Actinoallomurus bryophytorum: one gene and its partners. The protein of the gene in region 2 binds, or shares a complex with, the protein of the main gene of each other region. Links are inferred from orthologs where the notes say so. Each region holds a gene or a part of one and is shown on either strand. Other genes may lie near its edges. The genes, in order: rny, FB559_RS00865 and FB559_RS02820.

Region 1 (10,587 bases), 360 kb from region 2 along the record:
ATGAGCGGGCGCACCCAGGGCGGGATGCCGAACACGTCGTACCGGCCGGTCGTCACGACGTGCTCCACCGCTGCCAGGCACATCCCGTGGAGTTCTTCGACGACCGTCTCCAGGGCGAGGACCTCGTCCATGCCGAAGACGTAGTGCACCGACTCGTCCCAGTACGGGCGGGTCAGGTGCTCGGGGTGGGAGGTGCGGTGGTACGCGAGGCCCTGTGACTCGATGATCTGGGCCCAGTCCCCCCGCGGGTCCGAGAACTCGCGTCGCACGGCTCAGCCTCCGTGCGAGCCGGAGTGCCCGCCGAAGCCACCACGCGAGATCACCCGGCCGCCGCGTGAAGTGATCTTGCTGCCGCGGGGACGGATCGTGGAGCCGCGGGAGATGTAACCGCCGTGGTAGCGGCCGCCGTAGTACCAGTAGTAGCGGCCGTACGTGCCGCCGTTGTCGCAGTAGCGGTCGTCGACGACGCGGTGTGAGCCGCCGCGGGAGTTCTGGCCGTCGACGCAGGACGCGCTGGTGCTGGAGGAGCAGGCCACGAGCGTCAGGGACAGCACGCCCACCGCGCTGAGCTGTACGGCACCGGAGCGCATCCGCCGTCCGGCGTCTTGGGGAGGCATGGGCCCTCCGGTTCCGGGGGTGATGTCCGGTAAGTGTAGAGGTGCCTAGCGGATCGGGAAGCTCAGGTACAGGTCGGCGGGTTCGGCGCCTCCTGGAAGATCGCTCACCTGTCCGTCGCCGACCTCGACCACCCGCCAGGCGCCGTCCGCGCGCCGCGCGAGGTCCGTCGTGATGAAGCGGCAGCCCAGAGAACGTACGCAGGGCGCGGTGGGCTCCGTACGCGGGCGTGGATGCCGGTCCGGGGTGTCCGGATGCGGCCCGACCAGCACCGGCTCACCGTCGACCCACCAGACGCGCGCCTCGCCGCCCTCGTACGTCTCGAACTCGCGGATCACGATGCCGCCGGCCAGGGAGTCGCCCTGAAGCTCGAAGAAACGCGACACCACGGCGTGCAGCCGGTCGAGGTCGGTGACGTCGGGCACGAAGCACGCCTCGTCCCACTCGTGCTTGCGCGACTTGACGTAGTCCTTGACGATCACGGGTCCCTTGGGAAGCGGGCGTACGAGCTGCGCCAGCCTGTCCCTGCCTGGGGGAGCGCCGGGGGGCATCGGGAGCCACACGCTCGCGGGAGTGACACCGGCGAACGTGTCGTACCAGCCGGGCAGCTCATGGGCCTTCTGGTAGCCGTCCGGCGGCACCGCCATCGTGACCCTCCGCGCGCCGAGGGCGGAGGTCAGCGCGATGTACTGCACGGCCGTGATCATCCAGCCGCGGTACCAGACGGTGCCCAGGTCACGGGGTACGCGGTGGACGGCCATGGCGGCGTCGCCGTGCTGGAGGGCATCATGGTCGATGAGCGCGATGGAGCCGCCGAGCGCGCGTACGGCGTCGGCCTCCCGGGCGAAGTGCTCGTCGACCCTCCGGGGGTTGAGCGGGTCGGCGCACATGAGAATGGTCACCGGCATGATCCTGCGCTCAGCGTAAGCCAACTCCCTCCGGGTTTCCGGTGGGAATCGGAGTGTCTTACCATGATCGAACACGTGTTCGGCTAAAGTTGGCCGTAACGAGCGACGTCATCCACACCGGTGGCCCGGACTCTCGAAAACTGTCAGTGCGGCCCCGTAACGTCGCATCCGATAACAGCAGGCACCGATTTCACAGGGACACCTCACATGGCAGCAAACGATCGCGAGAAGGCTCTCGAGGCGGCGCTCGCCCAGATCGAGCGGCAGTTCGGCAAGGGTTCCGTCATGCGGCTGGGCCAGGAGGGGCGCCCTCCGGTCGAGGTGATCCCGACCGGTTCGATCGCCCTTGACGTGGCCCTCGGCATCGGCGGCCTCCCGCGTGGCCGTGTCGTAGAGATCTACGGCCCCGAGTCCTCCGGTAAGACGTCCCTCGCGCTCCACGCGGTCGCGAGCGCGCAGAAGAACGGCGGCATCGCGGCGTTCGTCGACGCCGAGCACGCGCTCGACCCCGAGTACGCGAAGAAGATCGGCGTCGACGTCGACGCGCTCCTCGTCTCCCAGCCGGACACGGGGGAGCAGGCGCTGGAGATCACCGACATGCTGATCCGCTCCGGCGCGATCGACGTCGTGGTCATCGACTCCGTCGCGGCCCTCGTGCCACGCGCGGAGATCGAGGGGGAGATGGGCGACAGTCACGTCGGTCTCCAGGCCCGCCTCATGTCGCAGGCCCTCCGTAAGCTCACCGGCGCCATCAACCAGACCAAGACCACAGCGATCTTCATCAACCAGCTGCGGGAAAAGGTCGGCGTCATGTTCGGCTCGCCCGAGACGACCACGGGCGGCAAGGCGCTGAAGTTCTACGCGTCGGTGCGCCTCGACATCCGCCGCATCGAGACGATGAAGGACGGCACGGAGGCGGTCGGCAACCGCACGCGCGTCAAGGTCGTAAAGAACAAGATGGCGCCGCCGTTCAAGGTCGCTGACTTCGACATCCTGTACGGCGTGGGCATCAGCCGTGAGGGCGGCCTCATCGACATGGGCGTCGAGCAGGGCTTCGTCCGCAAGTCCGGCGCCTGGTACACCTACGAGAACGACCAGCTCGGGCAGGGCAAGGAGAACGCCCGCACCTTCCTCAAGGAAAACCCGGACATGGCCAACGAGCTCGAGAAGAAGATCAAGGAAAAGCTCGGGGTGGGCCCGAAGCTCGACGCCGACCCGACCTCCCCGGCCGCGCCTCCCGCGGAGGCACCGGCCGACGGGGCGGTCACGGCGGGGGCGGGTAAGCCGGCAGGGGCCAAGCGGGGCGCCAAGAGCACCCCGAAGCCGGGCGACGTCTGAGAGCCGGCCCGATAAGCCCTCCTGGCGGGCGGCGGCGTCACGCCCCGCGCCGGACCGAGACCGGCGCGGAGTCCTTCCCCGGTGGCGTCGCCCCCGTCCAGGAGCCTCTTGCCGTTTCGCTTTGCGGGCACTTGTCCCCGGACCGCCGAACATCGGCGCTCCGGGCGGTGTCGAGCCGGGTTTCCTGGCGGCGTCGCGACTGGCTGGGAGTGGGTGGGGCTCGTGCTCACTCGCTCTGTGGGTGCCTGCCGGGAGGCTCCCCAGGGGGCGGTATCGGCGGTTGGCCGGAGCGCGAGGACCGGATCCGGGGTTCGCTGATGTTGGTGTTCGCCTGTCGGCGGCGTCTCGCTGAGGGGTTGGTGTCGCGGTGGGCTCTGAGCTCGCCGGCGTCGCGTCTCGCTGGGGCGTGGCCGTCCGGTCGGTCCCACGGTCGTTCGTGTGGCGCCGGTGCCGGTCCGGTCGGTCGGTCCGGTCGGCGGGAGTCTCGGCTTGAGGGCGCGGTGGTTCCGGTTCACCGCTTCGGGCGTCCGGCGCTTGTCTCCGTCCAGGGGGCAGTGGTTCGGACGGACATTCGGGTACGGCGAGAGTTCAAGGGGATGTCGTGGCAGGACGAAAGGCCGATAACGGATTTGGCGGCGCTGCACGCAGTGGTTCCGGTTGGAAGGCGAAGCGGTCCGCGTCCGACGGGCGGTCCACGGTGGGTGGGAGGTCCATGGCGGGTGGGAGGTCGTCGGCCGGTCGGCGTTCCGCCGCGGACGCTGACGATCCGGAGGCCGCGGCACGTGAGATCTGCCTCCGGCTGCTGAGCTTCTCGCCTCGCACACGCGCCCAACTAGCCGACGCGCTGCGGCGCAAGGGCGTGACGGACGAGGTGGCCGAGCGGGTACTGGGACGCTATACGGAGGCCGGCCTGATCGACGACGCCGCGTTCGCCCAGGCCTGGGTACAGTCCCGGCACGCCGGCCGCGGCCTGGCACGCCGCGCACTCGCCGCCGAACTCCGGCAGCGCGGCGTCGCCGACGACACCGTCAAGGAAGCGGTCGAAGAACTGGCCCCGGAGCAGGAAGAGTCCGCGGCCCGCGAACTCATAGCGAAACGAATGGCCGTCACCCGCGGCATGGACCCCGTCAAACGCACCCGCCGCATCGCGGGCGTACTCGCCCGCAAGGGCTACTCCGGCAGCCTCGCCTACAACCTGATCCGCGAGGCCCTCGAAGCGGAGGGCATCGGCGACCTCCCCGACTCACCCCCAGAGGACTAACCCCGGTCGCCGCAGCCCGACACCCCCGAGCACGAGAACGCCCCAGCGCACCCCCAGGATCCAGCCGACGCACGTGACCGCGATGACCGTCCCGGCAGTGGGCACGGCCGGCCTCGTCCAGCTGCGGGGCGAGGTGGGGGGCATGGCCGGTCTCGTCCGGTTGCGGAGCATGGGATGAGAAGCGTGGGTGCGGAGCGTGGCCACCGTGCGCCCGATGACGAGGTGGCGTTGACCCTGCACCGGCTCACCCGCGCGGCTTGTGGCGGGATGACCTGGGGGAGTGCCTGGGGCGGCGCGGTCTGAGCCGGGTGAGGTTGCTCAGGACGGGCCAGGCCAGGCCCACTGTGGCTGCCGTGACTTAGCCGTGCCGGCTCCAGGGCGTCGACCGCAGACCAGTGGGCCCATGGTGACTGGCGATGATCTTCCGGGCGGCGTGGTGCTCGGCGGTGGGAACAGGGGCGCGACGCGCCCGTGGGTGTAGCGGGTCCACAAAATTTGCCCTGGTCCGTGGCCGAGGGTGTGTACGGGTCCTGGTCAGGGCCGCCACGCGGCCGACCAGCGCGATCTTGTCTCTCACCTGCGGCGAGGGAGGTATGGGTATCTGCTTGCCACATGCAACGAATCGTCCGGAACGTGTGGTCTTTCCTTGCCCATTACCTCCGCGACGCTTACGGTTACGGCAGTGAGGAGTTACTCCGCGCAGTGCGGATTTCCATACGACCGCAGACTTTGACGAGCTGAGAGGTATCCCGGCCGGCTCCCCTATGGCCGGTTGGTGGGATTACAGGGTTCTGGTGGGAGTCCGGGACCCTGGATGGTTGTGCCCCGGCTGGCATCCGTCGGCGGTCCGGTGGACCCATGGCGCGTTCGTAGCCCCTCGCGCGCTGCCTTGGTGTTGGGTGGCGTCGACGTCGAGGAAAGGGGTCAGTGCCGTGATCTTGGGTGTCATAGGTGCGGCACTGCTCATCATCGTGGCCTTCGTCATCCTCGTCATCGTTGTGCTCCGGAGGATCCTCGGCCGGGTGGTCGCGGCTACCAAGAGCACCGTGCGGAGCGAAGAGGAAGTCAACGCTCATCGGGACGCGGACGAGATCGTAGCGCGGGCGAAGGCCCAGGCGCAGGAGATCGTCGCCGAAGCCGAGGCCAAGGCCAAGGACACCTCCGCGGTGGCCCGTGCCGAGGCAGAGAAGGAGGTCAAGACCCTCAAGGACGACCTCCGCCCGGTGCGGGAAGACCTCGAACGTCGCGAGATCCGTCTCGCCGAGCGTGAGCAGCGGCTCGATGACGAGATGCGGCGGCTCGAGGAGCGCAGCCAGAAGCTGGACGAGGTCAAGCAGTCGCTCCGAGAGCGCCGGGCCGAGCTCGAACGCGTCGACGAAGAACGCCAGCAGGTTCTCGAACAGGCCGCCGGGCTCACCGCCGACCAGGCCAAGAGCGAGCTCGTCGTCGCCATCGAGAACCAGGCCAAGCGCGAGGCCGCACTGATCGTCCGTGACATCGAGGGCGAGGCGCGCGACGAGGGCGAGAAGCGCGCGCGGAAGATCGTCACGCTCGCGATCCAGCGGGTGGCGACCGAGCAGACCGCCGAGTCCGTCGTGTCCGTGCTGCACCTGCCCAGCGACGAGATGAAGGGCCGCATCATCGGCCGCGAGGGCCGCAACATCCGCGCGTTCGAGACGGCCACCGGCGTCAACCTCATCATCGACGACACACCCGAAGCGGTACTGCTGAGCTGCTTCGATCCCGTACGCCGCGAGGTCGGCCGGCTCACCCTCGAAAAGCTCGTCCTCGACGGCCGGATCCATCCGCAGCGCATCGAGGAGATCTACGACCACAGCAAGGCCGAGGTCGAACAACTGTGCGTACGCGCCGGTGAGGACGCCCTCGTCGAGCTGGGCATCACCGAGATGCACCCGGAACTGATCGCCCTGCTCGGCCAGCTGCGCTACCGCACGTCGTACGGCCAGAACGTCCTGAAGCACCTCATCGAGTCGGCGCACATCGCGGGCATCATGGCCGCCGAGCTGCGGCTGCCGACCGTACTCCTCAAGCGCTGCACACTCCTGCACGACATCGGCAAGGCGCTCACGCACGAGGTCGAGGGCAGTCACGCTCTGATCGGTGCCGAGATCGCCCGGCGGTACGGCGAGGAGGAGGACGTCGTCCACGCGATCGAGGCGCACCACAACGAGGTCGAGGTACGCACCGTGGAGGCCGTACTCACCCAGGCCGCCGACTCGATCAGCGGCGGCCGCCCAGGCGCCCGGCGCGAGTCCCTGGAGGCGTACGTCAAGCGCCTCGAGCGCCTGGAGGAGATCGCCACCGAACGCGAAGGCGTCGAGAAGGTCTTCGCGATGCAGGCGGGTCGCGAGATCCGCGTCATGGTCCGGCCCGACTCGGTGGACGACATCCAGGCCCAGGTCATCGCGCACGACATCGCCAAGCAGGTGGAGGAGGAGCTGACCTACCCCGGTCAGATCCGCATCACCGTCGTCCGGGAGTCCCGCGCCACCGAGTTCGCCCGCTGAGCCCGCCCACCGCCGCGGCCGTGCCGGATGGTGGAGCGACTGCCGTACGGCCAGTGCCGATGTGGGCTGGTGGGCATGGGCCGGTCGAGGGGCTGGGCCGGGCGGAGCGTGCGTGCGGCATGCGGCTGGCGTGTGGACAGGGAGCGGCGACGTACGGTCGCTGCGGGCAGGGGGTCCACGCTCCGGGATAGGGCCGGTACGGCGAGCCGGCGACACGCAGGGCCGCCGGATGAGCGCGGAGACGACGGAGCCGGGCCGAGCGGTGAGGTGGCTGAGGTAGGGACCGATGCTCCGCTCGCTCGTGGCCGGCCTCTGCCGGTGCTCGTCGTTTCAGGTAGGTGAGGTGGCTGAGGTAGGGGCTGATGCTCCGCTCGCTTGTGGCCGTCCTGTGCCGGTACCCGTCGTTTCAGGCAGGTGACGTGCCGGCTCTGGTCGAGGTGCCGGACGAATGGCCGGAGTGCGCTGCCGAGCTCGAACATCGGTACGTCAGGTGCGCGCCGTGGTCGACCGGCCGTCGGCGACGCGTGAGGCTGCCGCTGCGGTTGCGGGTCGTGCTGTCGCGCGAGTACGTGTCGTGCGGAGGTCGGCGAAGCAATGCCCGGCGCCGAGACCGGCCGACCGGTCCCCGGGGAGCGGGCGGTTACGTGATGGTCTTCCAGCAATAGCTGCCCGGCTGCCCCGGCGCGGGTCGCGATGGCGCGCGAGGCGGCGCCCGGCGATCCCCTCCGGCTCGGCCGCGCACTCAGGCGGTGGGTTCGTTGACACCCACACACCTGGGCCTCATCGCCGGGAGCGTACGACGGCGAGGCCGCGTGCCTCGGCTACGCCTTCGGCCCGGTGGGCGCCTGGGCTCCGCCGCCCGGTGCGGCTCCGCCACCCGGCTGCGCGCCGGCCCCCTGACCTCCGGCCCCCTGCGGCCGAGCCCCCTGTGCCCCCGCCTGACCGCCGCCCGCCTGGGCTCCGGCCGTCTGAGCGCCGCCCGGTCGTGCCTGGGGGGCCTGTGCCGCGGACGGGGTGGCCTGCTGGGCCGGGCGTCGGCCGACCCTCAGGTCCAGCGCGGGGACGTTCTTCGGGTCGAAGCCGAGCGTCTGGCCATAGAACGCCAGCTCCGCCTCCAAGCACGCCTTCACCGTCTCGGCGCGGCGGAATCCATGTGACTCGCCCTCGAACGTCAGGTACGCGTACGGGATGTCCTTACGCGCCACCGCGTCGGCGAAGCGTTCGGACTGAGGAGGCGACACGATCGGGTCGTCCAGGCCCTGCAGCAGCAGCACCGGGCAGGCCGTGTCCGAGGCGCGCGCTATCGGTGAGCGCTCCTGGTAGGCACGCTGGAACCCCGGCATCGGCCCGATCAGCCCGTACAGGTACGTCGACTCGAAGTCGTGCGTCTCCTTGAGCCAGTTCTCCGGATCGCTGATCCCGTAGTACGACGTGCCGGCCTTGAACAGGGTGCTCTGCGTGATCGCGCACAGGGTCGTCCACCCGCCCGCGCTGCCGCCGCGGATGGCGAGGCGGCCCGGGTCGGCCGTGCCGCTCTGTATGAGTGCCTCGGCCGCCGCGATGGTGTCGTCGACGTCGACGATGCCCCACTGTCGCCGGAGCCTCTCGCGGTACGAGCGGCCGTAGCCGGTCGAGCCGCCGTAGTTGACGTCGATGACGCCCAGGCCGCGGCTCGTGAAGTAGGCGATCTCCAGGTCCAGCACGCTCGTCGAGTGCCCGGTCGGGCCGCCGTGCACGAACACGATGTACGGCGGCAGCTCACCCTCGGGCGCCTGTGCGGCGGGGTTGGACGGCGGGTACACGAACGCGTGCACCGGGCGCCCGAACGGCCCCTCCAGCTCCTGGGCGCGCGGCAGCGGCAGGTACGCGGAGTCGGGCGTCGACTCCAGCTCGCCGCGCAGCACCTTGGCCTCGCCGGTGTCGGCGGAGACCGCGACCACGGACCAGGGGAGGTCCGGGGCGCCCGCGATCCCGACGATGGTCGTGCCCTCCGCGGAGAGCTGTAGCTTCCAGTCGGTGTAGGGCAGGTCGAAGTCGGTCAGCTCGGCGGTCTCCGGGTCGTACAGTCCCAGCCGCTGGTCGCCCTGCCCGTGCAGCACCGCGACGCGGCCGTCATCGAGTACCGCGTACGGTCGGCCGCCGAGCTGCCACAGCGCCCCGGCGAACTCCTCCTCGGCCGGGTACAGCGCCTGCGGCGAGTCACCGAGCAGGCCGACCTCGTAGAGGTTCCACCAACCGGGCCAGTCGGAGACGACGTACAGCCGGGACTCGCTCAGCCACGTCGGTACGAGCGCCGACTCGCTGAGGCCGCCCTTGACCGTACGAGGCCGCTCGAGCACCCCCGCGGTGTTGAAGACGGCGACGCGCAGCTCGGTTCCGTCCCACGGCATGCGGGGGTGGCTCCACTGCACCCACGCGAGGTGGCCGCCCTCGGGGGAGGGGGTCGGGAAGGCGTAGAAGTCCGCGCCGCTGACGAGCTCGCGTACGGCGCCGGGGTCCTGCGTGGCGGTGCCGTCCACCGGGATGGCCACGATCGACCGGCGTACGGCGCCGGCGGCGTGGCTCTCCTGGACGCACCAGACATGCCGGCCGTCGGGGGACAGCGTGAAGTCGGCGTAGCGCAGGCCGGCCCGCTCGGCGGGCTCGGGCGTGACGGGGATCGGGCTCTGGCCCTCGGCGACCCGGTAGAGACGCTGGTCGTCGTAGTTGGCGAAGATGAGGTCGCCGTCGGGGAGCGGGAGATAGGACCGCCCGCCGTACTCGTGCACGCGGGTGCGGGCGTTCCATGGCGCGGGCACCAACTCGACCCCGGACCGCACGATCGTGGTGCGTCCGCCCCCCTCTGGTCGGGTCTCCTGCCACCACACCTGATCGCCGTGGATGGTCGGATAGCTGAGGCGGAGGCGTGCCCTCGCGACGTCGGCGGCGGAGATGGGGGAGGGCCAGGAGCCATAGGGAGCGGTCGCACGAGCGGTCATATCGGAATCGTCTCGCAAACCGGGGGACAATGGGGCCTCGAACCGTCACTTGAGGTCGCAAAAGATATGAGGCCGGGGGCGGTGGCGTGTCCACCGGCCCCCGGCCTCGCTGACCTGGCCCGTACGGGTGACGGCTACAAGGAGCCCATACCCGCGGCGGGAGGCACGCCTGTGCCGATGCCGAGGGTCCGTGCGGAGGTCTTGCGGCTGCGCCGGCTGCGCTTCTCCAGCCACGTCGCGACCAGCCCGAGCAGGATGTTGATGATGATGTAGATCACAGCGATCACGATCGCGGACGGGATGATGTTGCCGAAGTTGCCCGAGACCACGCGCAGGCCCGCGTTGAGCAGGTCGTTGTAGGCGATGATGTAGCCCAGCGCGGTGTCCTTGAGCAGCACGACCAACTGGCTGATGACCGCCGGCATCATCGCGGTGACGGCCTGCGGCACCAGGATGCGCAGCATGACCCCGCTCCGGCGCAGGCCGATCGAGTAGCCCGCCTCCGACTGGCCCTTCGGGATCGAGTTGATGCCGGAGCGGAAGATCTCCGCCAGCACCGACCCGTTGTAGAGCGTGAGCCCGATCACGAGGGCCAGGAACGCCGACACGGGCGGCAGGACCCGCCCGAACGCGTCCATGATCGCGGGTGGGCCGGCCTGAGCGAAGAAGATCATGATCAGCAGGGGGATGGCACGGAAGAACTCCACCACAGCCCCGGCCGGAACGCTGACCCACTTGTGCTCCGACAGCCGGCCGAGCCCGAAGACCAGCCCGAACACCAGGGCGAACACCGAGGCGACCACGGCCGCCTTCAGTGTGCCGCCCAGGCCCGGGATGATCTGCCTGGTCCAGACGTCCTTCTCCGTGAAGGGCTCCCAGAGCTTGCCGGAGAACTGATGCTCCTGGCTCAGCCGTGCGATCAGCAGGTAGACGACGAACAACAGCACCACGGCCGCGAT
Region 2 (5,678 bases):
CCCCGCGTCGTATCCGGCCTTGCGGTCGTACGCGGCGACGAAGGCGGGATCGAGATGCTCCGCACCCGCGTACGAGAGCTCGTCGGGAACCCAGGATGCGTCCATGCCGCGATCCTGACATCCGCTGCCGGAGCCCGGCACCCGGTTTTCGGCGGCCGTCAGACGCCGGCCGGGATCGGGCGTCCGCTCTCGAGGGCGGACGGTCTGGGCGAGCAGGTCGCCCTTCGAGGGTGTCCGGCGCCGCCGTCCGCAGGAACCCCTCGAACGTAGCGCTGCGCCGCTCCAACGATCGCGCGCGAGGGCGTCAGCTCGTGACGGGTTCCAAGGGGGCCTCCTCGGCGCGTGCCGGTCGCAGTCCCGGCCCGAGGAGCAGGGTCACCGCGACGGACGCCACCGCCATCGCGGTCATCGCGACGGCGGGCGAGCTCTGCTGGGCGACCGTTCCGGCGAGCGTGGCGCCGACCCCCTGCATGGCGAGCATGCCGGAGGAGTGCAGGCCGAGGGCCTGCCCGTGCATGTCGTCCGGGGTCAGGGCCATCAGGCGCTCCTGGAGCAGCAGCGTCGCCGCGTAGCCGATCGAGGCGAGCACGACGGCCGCCACGGCGAGCGGTAGCGCCGGGTGCAGGATGAAGATCAGGTACGGCGCGGCGAGCAGGAGGCGCAGCGGCGCGCCCAGCCTCGTCCGCCAGTGCTGCGGGACGAACCGGCCGGTCAGCGTGTCGCCGATGAGCATGCCGAACGCCGCGAACGCGAACAGCAGACCCGCGTGCCGTGGCGAGTACGGGACGAAGAGCGACTCGCAGCCGACGATCAGCCCGTTGGGCACCCACAGGCCGGCGTAGACGTAGCGGCGGGACGGCCGCGACCACAGGCGCGCGTTGGTCCGCCACGTCTCGGTGACCGACGGGCGGCCGGTGGCGCGCGGCGGGCGCGAGCTGAGGCCGAACCGGGCGACGATCGCGGCGACCAGATAGAGGGCCGCACCCGCGAGCAACGTGCCGCGCGGGGACAGCACGGTCACGAGCACGCCGCCGGCCGCGAACCCGCAGATCTGCATGGCGCCGACCGACATGTTGAGCACGGAGCGGCCGAGCAGGTAGCCGTCGGCCGGGAGGATCTCGCTGAGCAGCCCGTACCGCACGCCACCGGCCACCGACGCGACGAGCCCCTGGCCGAGGATGACGGCGAAGACGGCCCATACCGGCAGACCGGGCAGGGCCAGGACGACCGTGCTCAGGCCGAACGCGACCGCCATCGCGGTCGTCGCGGCCCGCGGCGGCAGCCGGTCGGCCGCCGACAGCAACGCCACCGCGCCGATCAGCTGGGCGAACGAGGCGCCGAACATGCTCAGGGCCGACAGCAACGGCGACCGGGTGGCCGCGTAGACGAGCGTGCCGAGCGCGAGCCCGCTCACCGTCGACGCGGCCACCTGCAGGGAGACGGTCGCGAAGAGCGGCCGGAATTCCGGCACCCGGAACAGATCCCCGTATGTACGCATGGCACGGAATATCGCGTGGCGTGCCGTACGGCCGTTATTGTTTCGCGCGGAGGCGAAACCACGTGGGACTCTGGCAGGTCAACGCGGACACACTGGCGGGCAGCAGGTTCGTGGTCTCGGCGTTGAACGAGACCATCTCCTCCCTCCGGGACCTGGAACGGAACACGGCCACCCACCCCGGCCGGCGCGTGTGGCTCGACGCCCACGTGCCGGCGTACCGGGAGCGGCTGCGCGACGACCCGGTCACCGCGCTGCTGATGCGGGTGGGGCTGACCCGGCCCTGGAACGCGGACTTCCTCACGCCCACACCTCTGGCCGAGGGAGACACGCCCTTCGCCGAGGAGCTGACGCGGATCCGCGAGACACCGCCCGAGACGGCCCGCGCGGACCTGATGGTCTCCGCGGACGGGCCTCTCCCCGCCCTGCTGCGGCGCGACGACCTGCCCGCACGCGCCGCCGACCTGCTGGAGTGGGTGTGGACGGAGGCGGTGGAGCCCTACTGGTGGCGGCGCCGTCAGATCCTGGAGGCCGACATCGTCGCGCGTACCCGGCAGCTGAGCCGGCACGGCTGGGCCGCGGCCCTGGACGACATGCGCCCGGGAATGCGCTGGCTGGGCGACGGCCGCCTGCAGATCAACGTGCTCGACTATCCGCCGCGCGAGATCTCGGGGGCGCAGCTGCTCTTCGTGCCCGTCACGCCCGGGCGGGGCTGGGTCTCCTGGGAGGAGCCGCACCGGTACGCGGTGGTGTACCCGTGCTCGGGCGTCCTGGTGGACGCGGACCGCGCGCCGGCCCCCGACGCCCTGGGCCGGCTGCTCGGCCCGGCGCGGGCGAGCGTCCTGGTCCTGCTCGGGTCACCGAAGAGCACGACGCAGCTGGTGGCTCTGACCGGGCAGGGCCTGGGATCGGTGGGCCGCCATCTGAAGGTGCTCCTGGACGCCCAGCTGATCCGCCGGCGCCGCGCGGGAAGATCCGTGCTGTACTACCGCACCACCGCCGGAGACGTCCTCATCGAAGCCCAGACCGAGCCGTCCCCCTGAGGGCGACGCCCGCACCGCGTCACTCGTCGAACGACTGTATCCCGCGCCCCAAGCCCAAGTGAGGTGCGGCGCTCTTGGTAGTCGACCACGTACAGAAGGTAAACGCCAACACCTCGAAAAGCCGAGGCCCCCGTCGACGACGGGGGCCTCGTTCGAGCGTGGGAGGTCAGCCGAAGAAGACCTCGGACTCGGTGTAGCGCTCCTCCGGGACGGTCTTGAGCTCGTCCGTGGCCGCGCTCAGGTCCACCCGGTGGATGTCGGTGCCCTTCAGGCCGACCATCTTGCCGAAGTCGCCGTCGTGCACGGCGTCGATGGCGTGGAGGCCGAAGCGCGTGGCGAGTACGCGGTCGAAGGCGGTCGGGGTGCCGCCGCGCTGGATGTGGCCGAGGACCGTCGTGCGGGCCTCCTTGCCGGTGCGCTTTTCGATCTCGGCGGCCAGGCGCTCGCCGATGCCGCCCAGGCGCACGTGGCCGAAGGCGTCCAGCTCCTGGTTCTCCGTCGCCATCTGGCCGTCGGCCGGGTGGGCGCCCTCGGCGACCACGATGATCGGGGCGTAGCGCGTCTTGAAGCGGCTCTCGACGTAGCCGCAGACCTTCTCGATGTCGAAGGGGCGCTCGGGGATCAGGATCACGTTGGCGCCGGACGCCATGCCGGCGTGCAGGGCGATCCAGCCCGCGTGGCGGCCCATGACCTCGCAGATCAGCGCACGGTGGTGGGACTCGGCCGTGGTGTGCAGCCGGTCGATGGCCTCCATCGCGATGTTGACCGCGGTGTCGAAGCCGAACGTGTAGTCCGTGGCGTTGAGGTCGTTGTCGATCGTCTTCGGCACGCCGACCACGTTGACACCGCGGTCGTGCAGCTGCCGCGCCACGCCGAGGGTGTCCTCGCCGCCGATGGCGATGAGCGCGTCCACGCCCAGCCCGGCGAGGTTGTCCTTGATCCGCTCGACGCCACCCTCGATCTTGATCGGGTTGGTACGCGACGAGCCGAGGATGGTGCCGCCGCGCGGCAGGATCCCGCGTACGGCCTGCACGTCCAGCGGCAGGGTGTCACCCTCCAGGGGACCCCGCCAGCCGTCACGGAAGCCGATGAACTCGTATCCGTAGACCTGGACGCCCTTGCGGACCACTGCGCGGATGACGGCGTTCAGGCCGGGGCAGTCACCGCCGCCGGTCAGCACTCCGACACGCATGCCTTCTCCTCTTCGAACCATCGGACTGACCCGACCAGACTAATGGCGCGGGCATGGTGGATGCGGCATCACGCGCAAGACACGAGCACACCGCGATTGGTCTAGACCATAGCGGATAAAACCAGGCCCGATCAGCCAGGTACGTATAGAACATCCTGACTTTTCACCCTATGAGGGTACGGCCCCGCGGGCTTCGGCGGGTGGTCACATCGAGGCCGCCCTGGCGTGACCTACGGCCCCGCCAGGGCTCCGGGCCCTCGCGCGCCGCGTACCGGCGGGTGGACAATGATGACAAGGACCGCTTGACGACCCGTAAGACCACCTCCCGCCTCATCAGAAGTGTCGCCCGGAGACCGATCTGAGAGATGATGGTCATCTTCCCAACCCCGGGCCGTCCGCGCCCACGATCCGCACCCGCAACCTTTTGGTCAATCAGAGTTGTCCCGGCCGTAGGCTCATCGCGTGAGCGTCGGTCGACGGGAGTTCGAGGGGAGGCGCCATGGCGTTGACGCCGGGCGTCCGGCCTGAGGAGCAGGGCGCGTCACGCGGCCGCTCCGGCCGTGCACAAAAGGGGGCCGGACGGTGAGCAGGCGGGGCAACGGACTGACGGCGGACGCGTACGTCCCACTCGCCGACCTGACACCACAGCTCGCCGACGCCATGCTGGCCGCCCTGCGCGAGGCCGGCATCGCGGCGTACGCGGTCCCGGCACCCGGTGAGACCGGGGGTTACCTGGACGTACGCCTGCCGGAGGAGCCCACCGACCGCCTGTACGCCGACGCGAGCGCCAAGATGGCGGCCGAGGAGATCCTGGAGACACGGCTGCCCGAGCTACGGGCGGACTACGCGGCCTCCCGCGACGAGGACCAGATCTTCGCCGAGATCGTGGCCGCCTTCGACGCTCCCTCGGCCGACGGCGAGACGCCGTGGCCCGCCGAGGAGAACATCGACGAGACCCCCGAGGACGCGGCCGAGGACAAGGGCGAGGAGTCACCCGGCGACTCGGCGAGCGAGCTCATCCTCACGGCACGCGTGGTCAAGCCCGCCACCGATGACGAGGACGACGAGGAGCACTTCATCCCGCCTCCCCCGCCACCGCTGCCCAAGCCGGACGCTATGACGCGCTTCGCCTGGGTGGCGCTGCTCGGCGGCCCGCTCTACCTGGTGGCATCGGTCTTCCTCAACAGCGCCGTGCCCAGCTGGGCGGCGTTCGTCGCGGTGGCCGCCTTCATCGGCGGCTTCGTGGCGCTGGTGCTGCGCATGGGGGACGAGCCCCCGGAGGACGACGACGGCGCGGTCGTCTAGAAACGGGCCGCGCCCTCAGCGGACGCGGAGCTCGGCCAGGATCGGACGGTGGTCGGTCGCGTCCGGATAGTCGGCGAGGAGCTCGGGCTCGTCGGGTACCCCGCAGCTCAGCACCTCGATGCCGGGATCGGCGAAGACCCCGTCGATGCGGGTGCGCGGCGCGGACGAGCTGTACGTCGCGCCCTCGCCGGCCGGCGCGACCAGATAACCGTCCTGGAAGTGCTCGGCCAGGAAGTCCCATGCCGCGCCGCCGGGCTCCTCGTTGATGTCCCCGGCCAGCACGACCGGCGCGTCGAAGCGCTCACGTGCGCGTTCGAGCTCCTTGACGATCTCCTCCGCGTGGCGGAGGCGCGGGCCGCCGAGCAGGTCGAGATGGACGCTGGCCACGACGAGCCGCACGCCGCCGACGTCGAACAGGCCCATGACCAGCCCGCGGCGGTGCAGGCCGGGCACCGACGACAGCAGGCGATGCCCGCGGTGCAGGAGCGCCGTACGCCGGCCGGCGTACAGCTCCAGCCCCGCGGGACGCCGGCGTACGGCCAGGCCCAGCGAGACCTCACGCGCCAGCCATCGCCGTTTGCGCAGCCAGAACGCGAACCGCGGCGCCTCCTGCACACAGACGACGTCCGGCTCCAGGCGATTG
Region 3 (10,765 bases), 420 kb from region 2 along the record:
GGTCGCGGTCGCCAGGACGGCGACCACGGCCAGTGCGGCGAAGGCGAGCCGCGCGCCCGCCGGAACGCTCGTGGTGGTGTGCAGGGCCAGCGTCACCATGGCGATGCCGAGAGCGGTGCCGGCGCCCCGTGTCATGTTCACCATGCCGCCCGCGGTGGCCGACAGCCGGCTCGGGATGGCGGCCATGATCGCGGTGTTGTTGGCGGGGATGAACAGGCCGAGTCCCATGCCGAGCAGCGCCAGCAGGACCGCGGTCACGCCGAGTCCGGCCTGGCCCAGGACGAGGGCGCCCGCCGAGATTGCGGCGACCGCGCCGCCGAGCAGGCAGCGGTGCCGGTTGCCGAACCGGTCCGGCAGTACCCGGTCGGCGGCGAGCGCGGCCAGCGCGAACCCCGCGGGCAGCGCGGTGAGCACGAGCCCCGCGTACGTCGCGCCGGTTCCCCTGGCCGTGAGGATCTGCGGGATGAGCGCCAGCGGCCCGAACAGCACGAGGTAGCCGCACATCGCCCCGGCCAGCCCGGCCGATACCGCGCGCGTACGCAGCAGGGACAGGTCGATCAGCGGGGCGGTCGCCCGCCGCTCCCGTGCGCGGAGCGCCACCGTCGCGGTCACCGCCGCGGCCGCGAGCGTGATCATCGCCCAGAGGGGCAGGCCGAGGCCGGAGGCCCCGGAGATCGCGAGGAGCAACGCGGTGCTCGCGGTGGCGAGCAGGACCAGCCCCTGCCAGTCGAACCTCGCCGCCGCCGCGCGCTCACGCGTACGGGGAAGGAGGTAGCGCCCGACGACGAGGGCGGCGCATCCGACGGGGACGTTCACCCAGAACACCCAGCGCCACCCCGCCGAGCCGACCAGGAGGCCACCGACGGTGGGCCCGAGCGCGAGCCCGAGTGCCTGGGCGGCGGCCTGCATGCCCAGCCCGGCCCGCATCCGCGACCTGGGCACACTGGTCACCACGAGGGCCACGCTGTTGGCCTGCAACATCGCCGCCCCGGCCGCCTGCACCACCCGGAACGCCACCAGCAGCCCGAGCGAGGGCGCGAACCCGCACGCCGCCGAGGCGACCGTGAAGACGACGAAGCCATAGAGGTAGACGAGCTTGCGCCCGGCCGCGTCCGCCAGGCGTCCGGCACCGGCGAGGAGCCCGACGAGCGCCAGCAGGTAGCCCAGCGACACCCACTGCGCGGCGGCGAGGGAGGCGTGGAACTCCCGCTGCAACGCGGGAAAGGCGAGCGTGACGATGCTGGCGTCCAGCTGCCCCATGAACGCCCCCACGCACACCGAACCCACCGCGAACCAGGGGGCGTTCCGGTGCTCCCGTACGGCCTGCGGCCGCGGCGGCTCGATCAGCAGCCGCGTCATCCGGCCGGGCCTCCGTGACTGAGGACCATCATCCTTTTCCTACTGAAGGAGAATACTTCTGTCTAAGAAGTATATCGTCTGACGTGGGCCGGCCTGCGGACCGGGCGGACCAGGCGGGCGGACCAGGCGGGGTGGGCCGGCCGGTGCCGGGCTCTCGCGGGGTCCAGCACGGTCGGTGGACGCGAAACCGTTTCGGGTGTTCGCCGTGTGACGGCGGGTCGCGGTGCGCGGAGATCCGCGAGAGCGGGACAATGCTGACCCCAGCGACACTTCCCCCCTTACGGAGTTCACCCCTTGGGACTCGCGGACCTTGACGACGTCGACCTCGTAACGGGAGAGGCCGGTGGTGACCAGGGCCTCTGGATCCTGTCCGACGACTGGCCGCCGGAGCGCGAGGCGCTCGAGTACGTACAGCTCCTGGTCAAGCTCGCCGGGGTTCTCGCGCACGCGGAGCGGATCGGGGGTGAGGGACATCGCTCGACGGTCCTGCTGCACAGCAGTGGCGAGCCGCCCTCCAGCGTGCTGGAGTTCCTCGGCGAGCGGGGCATCGCGGCGATGATCGCCGGTAAGGCCGGGCCGCGGCCGGCGGCCGGGCGCCCGGCGCGGTACCCGAACCTGCACGACGGCGCGCCGGACATCGACTCACTCCAGGCGGCGAACGCCGGGCGGTTCGCCGCCGACAACGGGCTCGACGGCTCGATCGAGTCGCTCGTGCTGCTCGACGACGCGCTGGAGGAATGCCGGCGCGTACACGGCCTCTCCCCCGGCGACCGGGACGAGGACTTCACCGACGGCGACCTGGTCGTGCTGGCCGGCGCGTACGCGGGTGAGGTCCTGCGCCGTCACACCCGCGAGGCGATGTGGTGGTACGGGCAGCCCGGCAGATCCGGCCCGCTGCACATGCGGGCCGGGCTCGGGCTGGGGTCGCGTGTCAACACGTTCGGCAAGGTCAGGCGGTATCTCCAGTACGGCTCCGGAGAGTCGGTGCACGACCTGATCGCGGACCTGGTCTCCCGCCTCAGCGGCTGACTCCCGCCGGCGGGCGGGCCCGCGGCTCCCGAGCCACGGCCGAAGCCGCACGGACGGGTCAGTCGAGGCCCAGCAGGGACTCCAGGCCGACGGTGAGGCCGGGGAGCTCGCCGACCCGGCGGACGCCGAGCAGCACGCCGGGGCTGAACGACTCGCGGCTCAGGGAGTCGTGGCGGATCGTCAGCGTCTCGCCGTGGCCGCCGAGCAGGACCTCCTGGTGGGCGATCAGCCCCGCCAGACGCACGGCATGCACACGGACACCGTCCACATCGGCCCCGCGAGCCCCGTCCAGGCCCGTCGTGGTCGCGTCCGGCGAACGGCCGACTCCGGCCTTCTCACGCGCGGCGTTGGCGAGTTCGGCGGTGCGGCGGGCGGTGCCGCTGGGAGCGTCGGCCTTGTTCGGGTGGTGCAGCTCGACGATCTCGACGGAGTCGAAGAACGGAGCGGCCTTCTGCGCGAAGTGCATCATGAGCACCGCGCCGACGGCGAAGTTGGGAGCGATCAGGGAGTTGACGCCGGAGTGCGCGGCGAGCCAGCCGCGTACGGTCTCCAGCTTCTGCGCGTCGAAGCCGGTCGTCCCCACCACCGTGTGCACACCGTGCTCGACGCACCAGCGCAGGTTGTCCATCACGGCGTCGGGGTGGGTGAAGTCGATGGCGACCTGGGCCGACGACAGCGGCTCCCGCGAGTCGCCCACGTCGACGGCGGCGACGAGCTCCAGGTCCTCCGCGGCCTCCACGGCCCGGCACAGCTCCGCACCGACGCGCCCGCGCGCACCCAGTACCCCGACCTTGATCATGATTTCCTCCCGCTCGTCCCGGCGCAGCGCCGAGCCTATCGCGGGGTGCCGGGAGCCCGTCTCCGTCCATCGCGAAGCGGCGGCGCGGGCCAGGACAGCGGCCCCGGGAGACGCCGAAGGCCCGCACGGTCCCCCAACCGTGCGGGCCGGATCACGGCGTCACAGCGAGAAGTCGCGGCCCTCGAAAGGACCGATGACGCTCAGCGTCATCGGCCGGCCGAGCACCTCCTCGCCGATCGCGCGGACGTCGTCGAGCGTGACCGCCTCGATGCGGGCGAGAATGTCGTCGACCGACAGCAGGCTGTCGTAGACCAGCTCGCTCTTGCCGATGCGGCTCATCCTCGACCCGGTGTCCTCCAGGCCCAGGACGAACGAGCCCCGGAGCTGGCCCTTGCCGCGTTCGAGCTCGTCGGCGGTGATGCCGCCGCCGGCCACCTTGGCGACCTCGTCCCGGCAGATCGCCAGGACCTCGTCGACCTTGGCGGGCAGGCAGCCGGCATAGACACCGAACGTGCCCGTGTCGGCGTACTGGGAGTTGTAGCTGTAGACGGAGTACGCCAGCCCGCGCTTTTCGCGGATCTCCTGGAACAGCCGGGATGACATCCCGCCGCCCAGGGCCGCGTTGAGCACGCCGAGGGCGAACCGCCGCTCGTCGGTGCGGGTGATGCCGATCGTGCCGAGGATCAGGTTGGCCTGCTCCGTCGGCCGGTCGAGCGAGCGGACTCCCGGGTTGACCTCGGCGCCCGCACCCTCGATCCGCGGGGTGTTCGGCGGCCGGCCGGCGTCACCCAGGCTCGCCTCGAACGCCGCCGCGACCAGGCGTACGACCTCGTCGTGGTCGAGGTTGCCCGCGGCGGCCACGACCAGGTTGGGGGCGACGTAGCGGTCACGGTAGTAGCCCGCGATGCGCTCCTGGCCGAGGCTGCTGATCGACTCGACCGTGCCGAGGATCGGCCGGCCGAGAGGCGCGTCGCCGAACAGCGCGGCCGCGAACTCGTCGTGGACGGCGTCGGTGGGGTCGTCGTCGTGCATGGCGATCTCTTCGAGGATCACCCCGCGCTCCGCCTCGACGTCCTGGCTCTCGATCAGGGACGCCGTCACCATGTCGGAGACGACGTCGATGGCGAGCGGCAGGTCGGAGTCGAGCACCCGCGCGTAGTAGCAGGTGTACTCCTTGGCGGTGAAGGCGTTCATCTCACCGCCGACCGCGTCCATCAGCGAGGACATCTCCAGGGCGGTGCGCTTGGGCGTGCCCTTGAACAGCAGGTGCTCCAGGAAGTGGGAGGCACCGGCCTCCTGATGCGACTCGTCACGCGACCCGACGCCCGCCCAGATGCCGAAGGCCACCGAGCGTACGGTCGGCATCGTCTCGGTGACGATGCGCAAGCCGCCCGGCAGGACGGTGCGCCGCACCACCCCGGCGCCGTCGGCGCCGGGGTGGACGGTGTACGTCGAGCCGGGTTCCTGCTCTCGAGCGGTGACCGTCATGAGTTGCGGTCGCCGCCGCGGTCGTCACGGCCGCCGCCACTGCGCGTACGCCTGCGACGGGGGCGTTCGCCACCGCCCTCACCGTTGCGCCGCTCTTCGGGCTGTCCGTCGCCCTCGGAGGAGGCCTCCGGCGCGCCGGAGCCGCCCTCGGCGGCCTCGCGCTCGACCACGTCGACCGGCACCAGCGACAGCTTGCCGCGGGAGTCGATCTCGGTGACCTCGACCTGGACCTTCTCGCCGACCTTGATGACGTCGTCGATGTTCTCGATCCGGGCGCCGCCGTGCAGCTTGCGGATCTGCGAGACGTGCAGCAGACCGTCCTTGCCGGGCAGCAGCGAGACGAAGGCACCGAACGTCGTGGTCTTGACGACCGTGCCGAGGTAGCGCTCGCCGACCTCGGGCATGTGCGGGTTGGCGATCGAGTTGATCGCCTGCCGCGCGGCCTCGGCCGACGGGCCGTCGGTGGCGCCGACGTAGATCGTGCCGTCGTCCTCGATGGTGATCTCGGCGCCCGTGTCGTCCTGGATCGAGTTGATCATCTTGCCCTTGGGGCCGATGACCTCGCCGATCTTGTCGACCGGGACCTTGATCGTGATGATCCGCGGGGCGTTCGGGCTCATCTCGCCGGGGGCCTCGATGGCCTCCTGCATGACGTCCAGGATCGCGAGCCGTGCGCCCTTGGCCTGCTTGAGCGCGGCGGCCAGCACGCCGGCGGGAATGCCGTCGAGCTTGGTGTCGAGCTGCAGGGCCGTGATGACGTCACGGGTGCCGGCGACCTTGAAGTCCATGTCGCCGAAGGCGTCCTCGGCGCCGAGGATGTCCGTCAGCGTGACGTAGTCCTCGCCCTCGTTGATCAGACCCATGGCGATGCCGGCCACCATCTGCTTCAGCGGCACACCCGCGGCCAGGAGCGACATCGTGCTGGCGCAGACCGAGCCCATCGAGGTGGAGCCGTTGGAGCTCAGGGCCTCCGACACCTGCCGGATGGCGTACGGGAACTCCTCGCGCGTGGGCAGCACCGGCAGCAGCGCGCGCTCGGCGAGCGCTCCGTGGCCGATCTCGCGGCGCTTCGGCGAACCGACGCGGCCGGTCTCACCGGTGGAGTACGGCGGGAAGTTGTAGTTGTGCATGTAGCGCTTGGTGCGCTCGGGGTTGAGCGTGTCGATCATCTGCTCCATGCGGAGCATGTTCAGCGTCGTGACACCCATGATCTGGGTCTCGCCACGCTCGAACAGCGCCGAACCGTGCACCCGCGGCACCACGCCGACCTCGGCGGTCAGCTGGCGGATGTCCTTGACGCCACGGCCGTCGATGCGGACCTTTTCGGAGATGACCCGCTCGCGCACGAGCTTCTTGGTCAGCGCGCGGAACGCCGCGCTGATCTCCTTCTCGCGCTCCTCGAAGTCGGGCCCGACCTTCTCGGCGGCGAGCGCCTTGACCCGGTCGAGCTCGCTCTCGCGCTCCTGCTTGCCCGCGATGGTCAGCGCCTGGGCCAGCTCGGAGCGTACGGCGGCCTCGACGGCGGCGAACACGTCGTCCTGGTAGTCCAGGAAGATCGGGTAGTCGGCCGTCTCCTTGGAGGACTGCGCGGCCAGCTGGCTCTGCGCCTGGCAGAGCACCTTGATGAACGGCTTGGCGGCCTCGAGGCCCTCGGCCACCGAGTCCTCGGTCGGTGCCGCGGCACCGTCGGCGACCAGGGTGAGCGTGCGGGGCGTCGACTCGGCCTCGACCATCATGATCGCGACGTCGCCGTCCTCGAGCACCCGGCCGGCCACGACCATGTCGAAGGTCGCGCGCTCCAGCTCGGTGTGGGTCGGGAAGCCGACCCACTGGCCCTCGATCAGGGCGACGCGGACGCCGCCGATCGGGCCGGAGAACGGCAGACCGGCGATCTGCGTGGACATCGACGCGGCGTTGATCGCGACGACGTCGTACAGGTGGTCGGGGTTGAGCGCCAGGATCGTCTCGACGACCTGGATCTCGTTGCGCAGGCCCTTCTTGAACGAAGGACGCAGCGGACGGTCGATCAGCCGGCAGGTGAGGATCGCGTCCTCGCTGGGCCGGCCCTCACGACGGAAGAACGAGCCGGGGATGCGCCCTGCGGCGTACATCCGCTCCTCGACGTCGACCGTCAGGGGGAAGAAGTCGAGGTTGTCCTTCGGCTTCTTCGACGCGGTGGTCGCGGACAGGACCATGGTGTCGTCGTCGAGATAGACGACGGCGGACCCGGCTGCCTGCCGGGCGAGTCGCCCGGTTTCGAATCTGATCGTGCGTTGACCGAAAGCGCCATTGTCGATGACGGCTTCGGCGACCTTCACACCTTCCACGATGTGGACCCTCCTTGAATTCGGTGGTGTCCGCATACGGTTCCCGGGGGTGCAGCGCTCTGTGGAGAGGTGCCGGTCTTCGATCGAAGCCGTCGGATCGCCCTGTTCCGATGGCCACTACCGAGGACCGGCCCCCGACGCACCCAGGGGCGGCGGTAGCGGACTCTTGCAGTTATACGAAGAGAGGGAGCGGCGGATGCCGCTCCCTCTGCGCGCTATCGGCGGAGGCCGAGACGCTCGATCAGCTGGCGGTATCGAGCGATGTCCTTCTTCTGCAGGTACTGCAGAAGTCGACGCCTGCGGCCCACCATGAGCAGCAGACCACGACGGCTGTGGTGGTCGTGCTTGTGGATCTTGAGGTGCTCAGTGAGCTCGTTGATGCGCTTGGTGAGCATCGCCACCTGCACCTCGGGCGACCCAGTGTCGCCTTCGGTCGTGGCGTACTCGTCCATGATCTTCTTCTTGGCGGCGGTGTCGAGCGACACGGCACTCCTTTTCAACTAGCGGGTACGCGGTAGCGAGAAAAACACCCGGAAACCATGCGTACCCACAGTCATCCGAGTGGAAGGGGGGATGGCTCGACGAGTCATCACGCCCTGCGCGGGCAGCCGACTACTGCCGGTCACTTCCCAGCGGCAAGTCACGGTACCACGTCAAACCGGAAACCCCGCCAATGACTTGAACGCCCTGTCCCGGTGGAGTGTTCCCCTCCCCGGAGGGGCCCAGGTCAGGTCACTCCCGGGTGAGTTCGCGCGCCCGGTCGACGTCGTGGCGCATCTGCTCCACGAGGGCGTCGACCGAGTCGAACTTGAGGGTGTCACGGAGCCGGGCGGTGAAGTCGACGCTCACGTGCGCGCCGTACAGGTCGAGGTCGTCACGGTCCAGGGCGTACGCCTCGACGGTGCGCTCGCTCCCCTCGAAGGTGGGGTTGACGCCGATGGAGATCGCCGCCGGCCACCGGGCGTCCGGATGGCCCGCCGAGCGGTCGTCGTGGGTGCGCCCGTAGTCGTCGCAGTTGAGGTAGCCCGCGTACACGCCGTCCCGTGGGATGGCGGTGTGCGGCAGGCTCTCGAGGTTCGCCGTCGGGAAGCCGAGGTCACGGCCGCGCTGTGCGCCGCGTACGACCACGCCCTCGACGCGGTGGGGACGGCCGAGCAGCCGCGCGGCGCCCTCGACGTCGCCGCCGGCCAGGCGCTCGCGGACCAGTGTGGAGGAGATCGGCTGCCCGTCGGCCACGAGCGGCACTCCCTCGGCCTCGAAGTCGTACTTGCCGCCGAGCTCCTTGAGCAGGGCGACATCGCCCTTGGCCCGGTGGCCGAAGCGAAAGTCCTCACCGACCACGACACGGGCGGCGTGCAGCCGATCGACGAGCACCGACTGGACGAACTCGTCCGGCCCCATCTGGGACAGCTCGAGGGTGAAGGGCAGCACCATCACCGCGTCGGCGCCGAGCCCCGCGAGGAGCGCGGCACGCCGCTTCGGCGTGCACAGCAGCGGCGGATGGGTGCCGGGCCGTACGACCTCGTCCGGATGCGGGTCGAAAGTGATCACTACGGTGGGCAGCCCCAGCTCACGTGCGAGCTCGGCGGTCCGGTCGACGAGCCGCTGGTGCCCACGGTGCACACCGTCGAAAACGCCGATGGTGACGACGGACCTGCCCCATTCACCGGGCACGTCGTCGAGGCCATGCCAACGTCGCACTGTCCACCCCTCTCGCGGTGCTCCTAGCGTGCCATGCGTTCACTGCCGGGGGTGACATCGGGCCGGTTCCGGCGAACCCCCGCACGTCCGCCCGGGTCAGGGGACGAAGACCGCGAGCGGCTTGGCGACCGGGCCGTGCTCCTCCATCAGCGCCAGGAGCGTGCCGTCCGGTCCGAACACCCCGATGGGGCCCGGCCCGAGCCCGGTCGCGCCCAGCCGCCCGCCGTGGGCGATCTTGCGGGCGTCGTCCTCGGAGACGTCCAGGCGCGGGAAGGCCGCGGACACGGCCTCGGCCAGCGGCAGCACGACCAGCTCCTCGGTGAGCTGCTCGATCGTGCGGGCCTGCGGCAGGTCGTACGGGCCCACGCGCGTACGGCGGAGGTAGCTGAGATGGCCACCGACGCCCAGCGCGGCGCCCAGGTCGCGGGCCAGCGCGCGGATGTAGGTGCCGCTGGAGCAGGTCACCGTCGCCGAGACGTCCAGCAGGTCGCCGTCGTAGCGCAGGTCGCCGATGGCGAAGTCGTACACGGTGACCGGCCGGGCCTTGAGCGCGACCTCCTCACCGTCGCGTACCCGCTTGTACGCGCGGCGGCCGTCGATCTTGATGGCGCTGACCTGGGGCGGGATCTGCTCGATGGTTCCGGTCAGGTCGGTGATCGCGGCGCGGAGGGCTTCCTCCGTCACCTCCGTGGCCGATGCGGTCGCGGTGATCTCGCCCTCGGCGTCGTCGGTGTTGGTGGACCGGCCCAGCCGGATGACCGCGTCATAGGACTTCTCGGTGAGCGCCAGGTGGCCCAGGAGCCGGGTCGCCTTGTCCACTCCGATGACGAGCACGCCCGTGGCCATGGGATCCAGCGTGCCGGCGTGCCCGACTCTGCGTGTACCCGCCAGCCGGCGCAGCTTGCCCACGACATCGTGGGACGTCCAGCCGGCCGGCTTGTCGACGATGACAAGTCCGTTCATATGCGGGTGACGACCTCGATCTCGGCGAGAAGCTCACGTAGGCGTTCGACCGCGTGCCCGACCTCGCCGTGCAGGGTGAAGCCGGCCGCGGCCGGGTGGCCGCCGCCGCCGAGGGCGACGCACGCCAGCCCGACGTCGACACGGCCCTTGGACCGGGTGGAGACCTGCCAGGCCCCCTCGTCGTCCTCCTTGAAGACGATGGCGACCTCGGCCTCGTCGGTCCGTCGCACGATGTCGATCACGCCTTCGATCAGGTCGTACGGCAGGTCGTACTCCGCGCGGTCGGCGCGCGTCACCGTCGTCCAGACCATGCCGAGACCGCCCGCGACGTCCGGCTCCAGCGTCGCGCGGCCGAGCGCGCCGGCCAGCACCGGGAGGTAGCCGAACGGCGCACGGTCCCAGACCTCGCGGGAGACGATTTCGGGCTGGATGCCGGTGGCGAGCAGCCGCCCGGCGAGCGCGTGGACCTCGGGCGTGGTCGCGGCGTACTTGAACGAGCCGGTGTCGGTGACCAGCCCGACGTACAGGTCCAGGGCCATGTCGTGGGTGAGCGGGACGCCGAGACGTCCGATGAGCTCCTCGGCGACCGCCGCGGTGGCCGCCGCGCCGGGGTCGACGAGATGCGTCGTGCCGAAGCGCGTGTTGGACGAGTGGTGATCGAGGACGATCACCTCGTCCGCCTTGCGCGCGTTGGCCGCGAGGCTGCCGAGACGGTCACGGCTGGCCGCGTCGAAGGTGACCATGACGTCGGGCTCGGCCGGATAGTCGTCCGGGTGCGTGAGCAGGTCCAGCGCCGGCAGGAACCGCAGGATCCGCGGGACGACGAACGCGTCGCCGAACGAGGCGACGAACGGCTTGTCCATGGCCCGCAACGCCTGCGCGAAGGCCAGCATCGAACCGAGCGCGTCGCCATCCGGGTTGACGTGACAGGCGAGGCAGATCGTCTGCGCCTCCTGGATTGAGGCGATCGCGCGTGCCCACTCGTCGGCGGTGATGGCTGTGACGCTACCCGGCGCGGAGTTCACGACCCGGAGTATCTCGCGTTGGCGGCGTCATCGCCGTCTGTTTCGTCAACATCCTCCTCGGTTCGCGCCTCCCG

The links.
Region 1: FB559_RS00865 (region 2) and rny share a complex: the UniProt entries of both Bacillus subtilis proteins name them as parts of the possible RNA degradosome complex. The link is inferred for Actinoallomurus bryophytorum from one-to-one orthologs.
Region 3: FB559_RS00865 (region 2) and FB559_RS02820 share a complex: the UniProt entries of both Bacillus subtilis proteins name them as parts of the possible RNA degradosome complex. The link is inferred for Actinoallomurus bryophytorum from one-to-one orthologs.

The regions. Positions count from the first base shown.
Region 1 is NZ_VFOZ01000001.1:530,476-541,062, reverse strand. What follows is about bases 4,466-7,352. They hold rny (ribonuclease Y), read left to right. Parts: upstream 4,466-5,054; coding sequence 5,055-6,650; downstream 6,651-7,352. Also shown: FB559_RS02580 (glutathionylspermidine synthase family protein), read right to left, coding at 1-269; FB559_RS02575 (hypothetical protein), read right to left, coding at 273-617; FB559_RS02570 (ATP-grasp domain-containing protein), read right to left, coding at 663-1,523; recombinase RecA, read left to right, coding at 1,731-2,861; FB559_RS02560 (regulatory protein RecX), read left to right, coding at 3,574-4,122; FB559_RS46055 (hypothetical protein), read left to right, coding at 4,297-4,425; FB559_RS02550 (S9 family peptidase), read right to left, coding at 7,472-9,628; FB559_RS02545 (amino acid ABC transporter permease), read right to left, coding at 9,763-10,587. UniProt on the Bacillus subtilis protein: Endoribonuclease that initiates mRNA decay. Initiates the decay of all SAM-dependent riboswitches, such as yitJ riboswitch. Involved in processing of the gapA operon mRNA, it cleaves between cggR and gapA.
Region 2 is NZ_VFOZ01000001.1:175,885-181,562, forward strand. Bases 1,718-4,641 are described here. They hold FB559_RS00865 (6-phosphofructokinase), read right to left. Parts: upstream 3,731-4,641; coding sequence 2,705-3,730; downstream 1,718-2,704. Other genes in these bases: FB559_RS00860 (ArsR/SmtB family transcription factor), read left to right, coding at 1,718-2,538; FB559_RS00870 (hypothetical protein), read left to right, coding at 4,313-4,641. Also shown: FB559_RS00850 (class I SAM-dependent methyltransferase), read right to left, coding at 1-105; FB559_RS00855 (MFS transporter), read right to left, coding at 305-1,498; more of FB559_RS00860, read left to right, coding at 1,561-1,717; more of FB559_RS00870, read left to right, coding at 4,642-5,035; FB559_RS00875 (endonuclease/exonuclease/phosphatase family protein), read right to left, coding at 5,051-5,678. UniProt on the Bacillus subtilis protein: Catalyzes the phosphorylation of D-fructose 6-phosphate to fructose 1,6-bisphosphate by ATP, the first committing step of glycolysis.
Region 3 is NZ_VFOZ01000001.1:589,172-599,936, forward strand. The notes cover bases 4,338-7,402. They hold FB559_RS02820 (polyribonucleotide nucleotidyltransferase), read right to left. Parts: upstream 7,003-7,402; coding sequence 4,672-7,002; downstream 4,338-4,671. Other genes in these bases: FB559_RS02815 (M16 family metallopeptidase), read right to left, coding at 4,338-4,675; rpsO (30S ribosomal protein S15), read right to left, coding at 7,218-7,402. Also shown: FB559_RS02800 (MFS transporter), read right to left, coding at 1-1,359; FB559_RS02805 (hypothetical protein), read left to right, coding at 1,654-2,388; dapB (4-hydroxy-tetrahydrodipicolinate reductase), read right to left, coding at 2,447-3,187; more of FB559_RS02815, read right to left, coding at 3,347-4,337; more of rpsO, read right to left, coding at 7,403-7,487; FB559_RS02830 (bifunctional riboflavin kinase/FAD synthetase), read right to left, coding at 7,735-8,703; tRNA pseudouridine(55) synthase TruB, read right to left, coding at 8,800-9,666; FB559_RS02840 (DHH family phosphoesterase), read right to left, coding at 9,663-10,691; 30S ribosome-binding factor RbfA, read right to left, coding at 10,688-10,765. UniProt on the Bacillus subtilis protein: Involved in mRNA degradation. Catalyzes the phosphorolysis of single-stranded polyribonucleotides processively in the 3'- to 5'-direction. Necessary for competence development in Bacillus subtilis.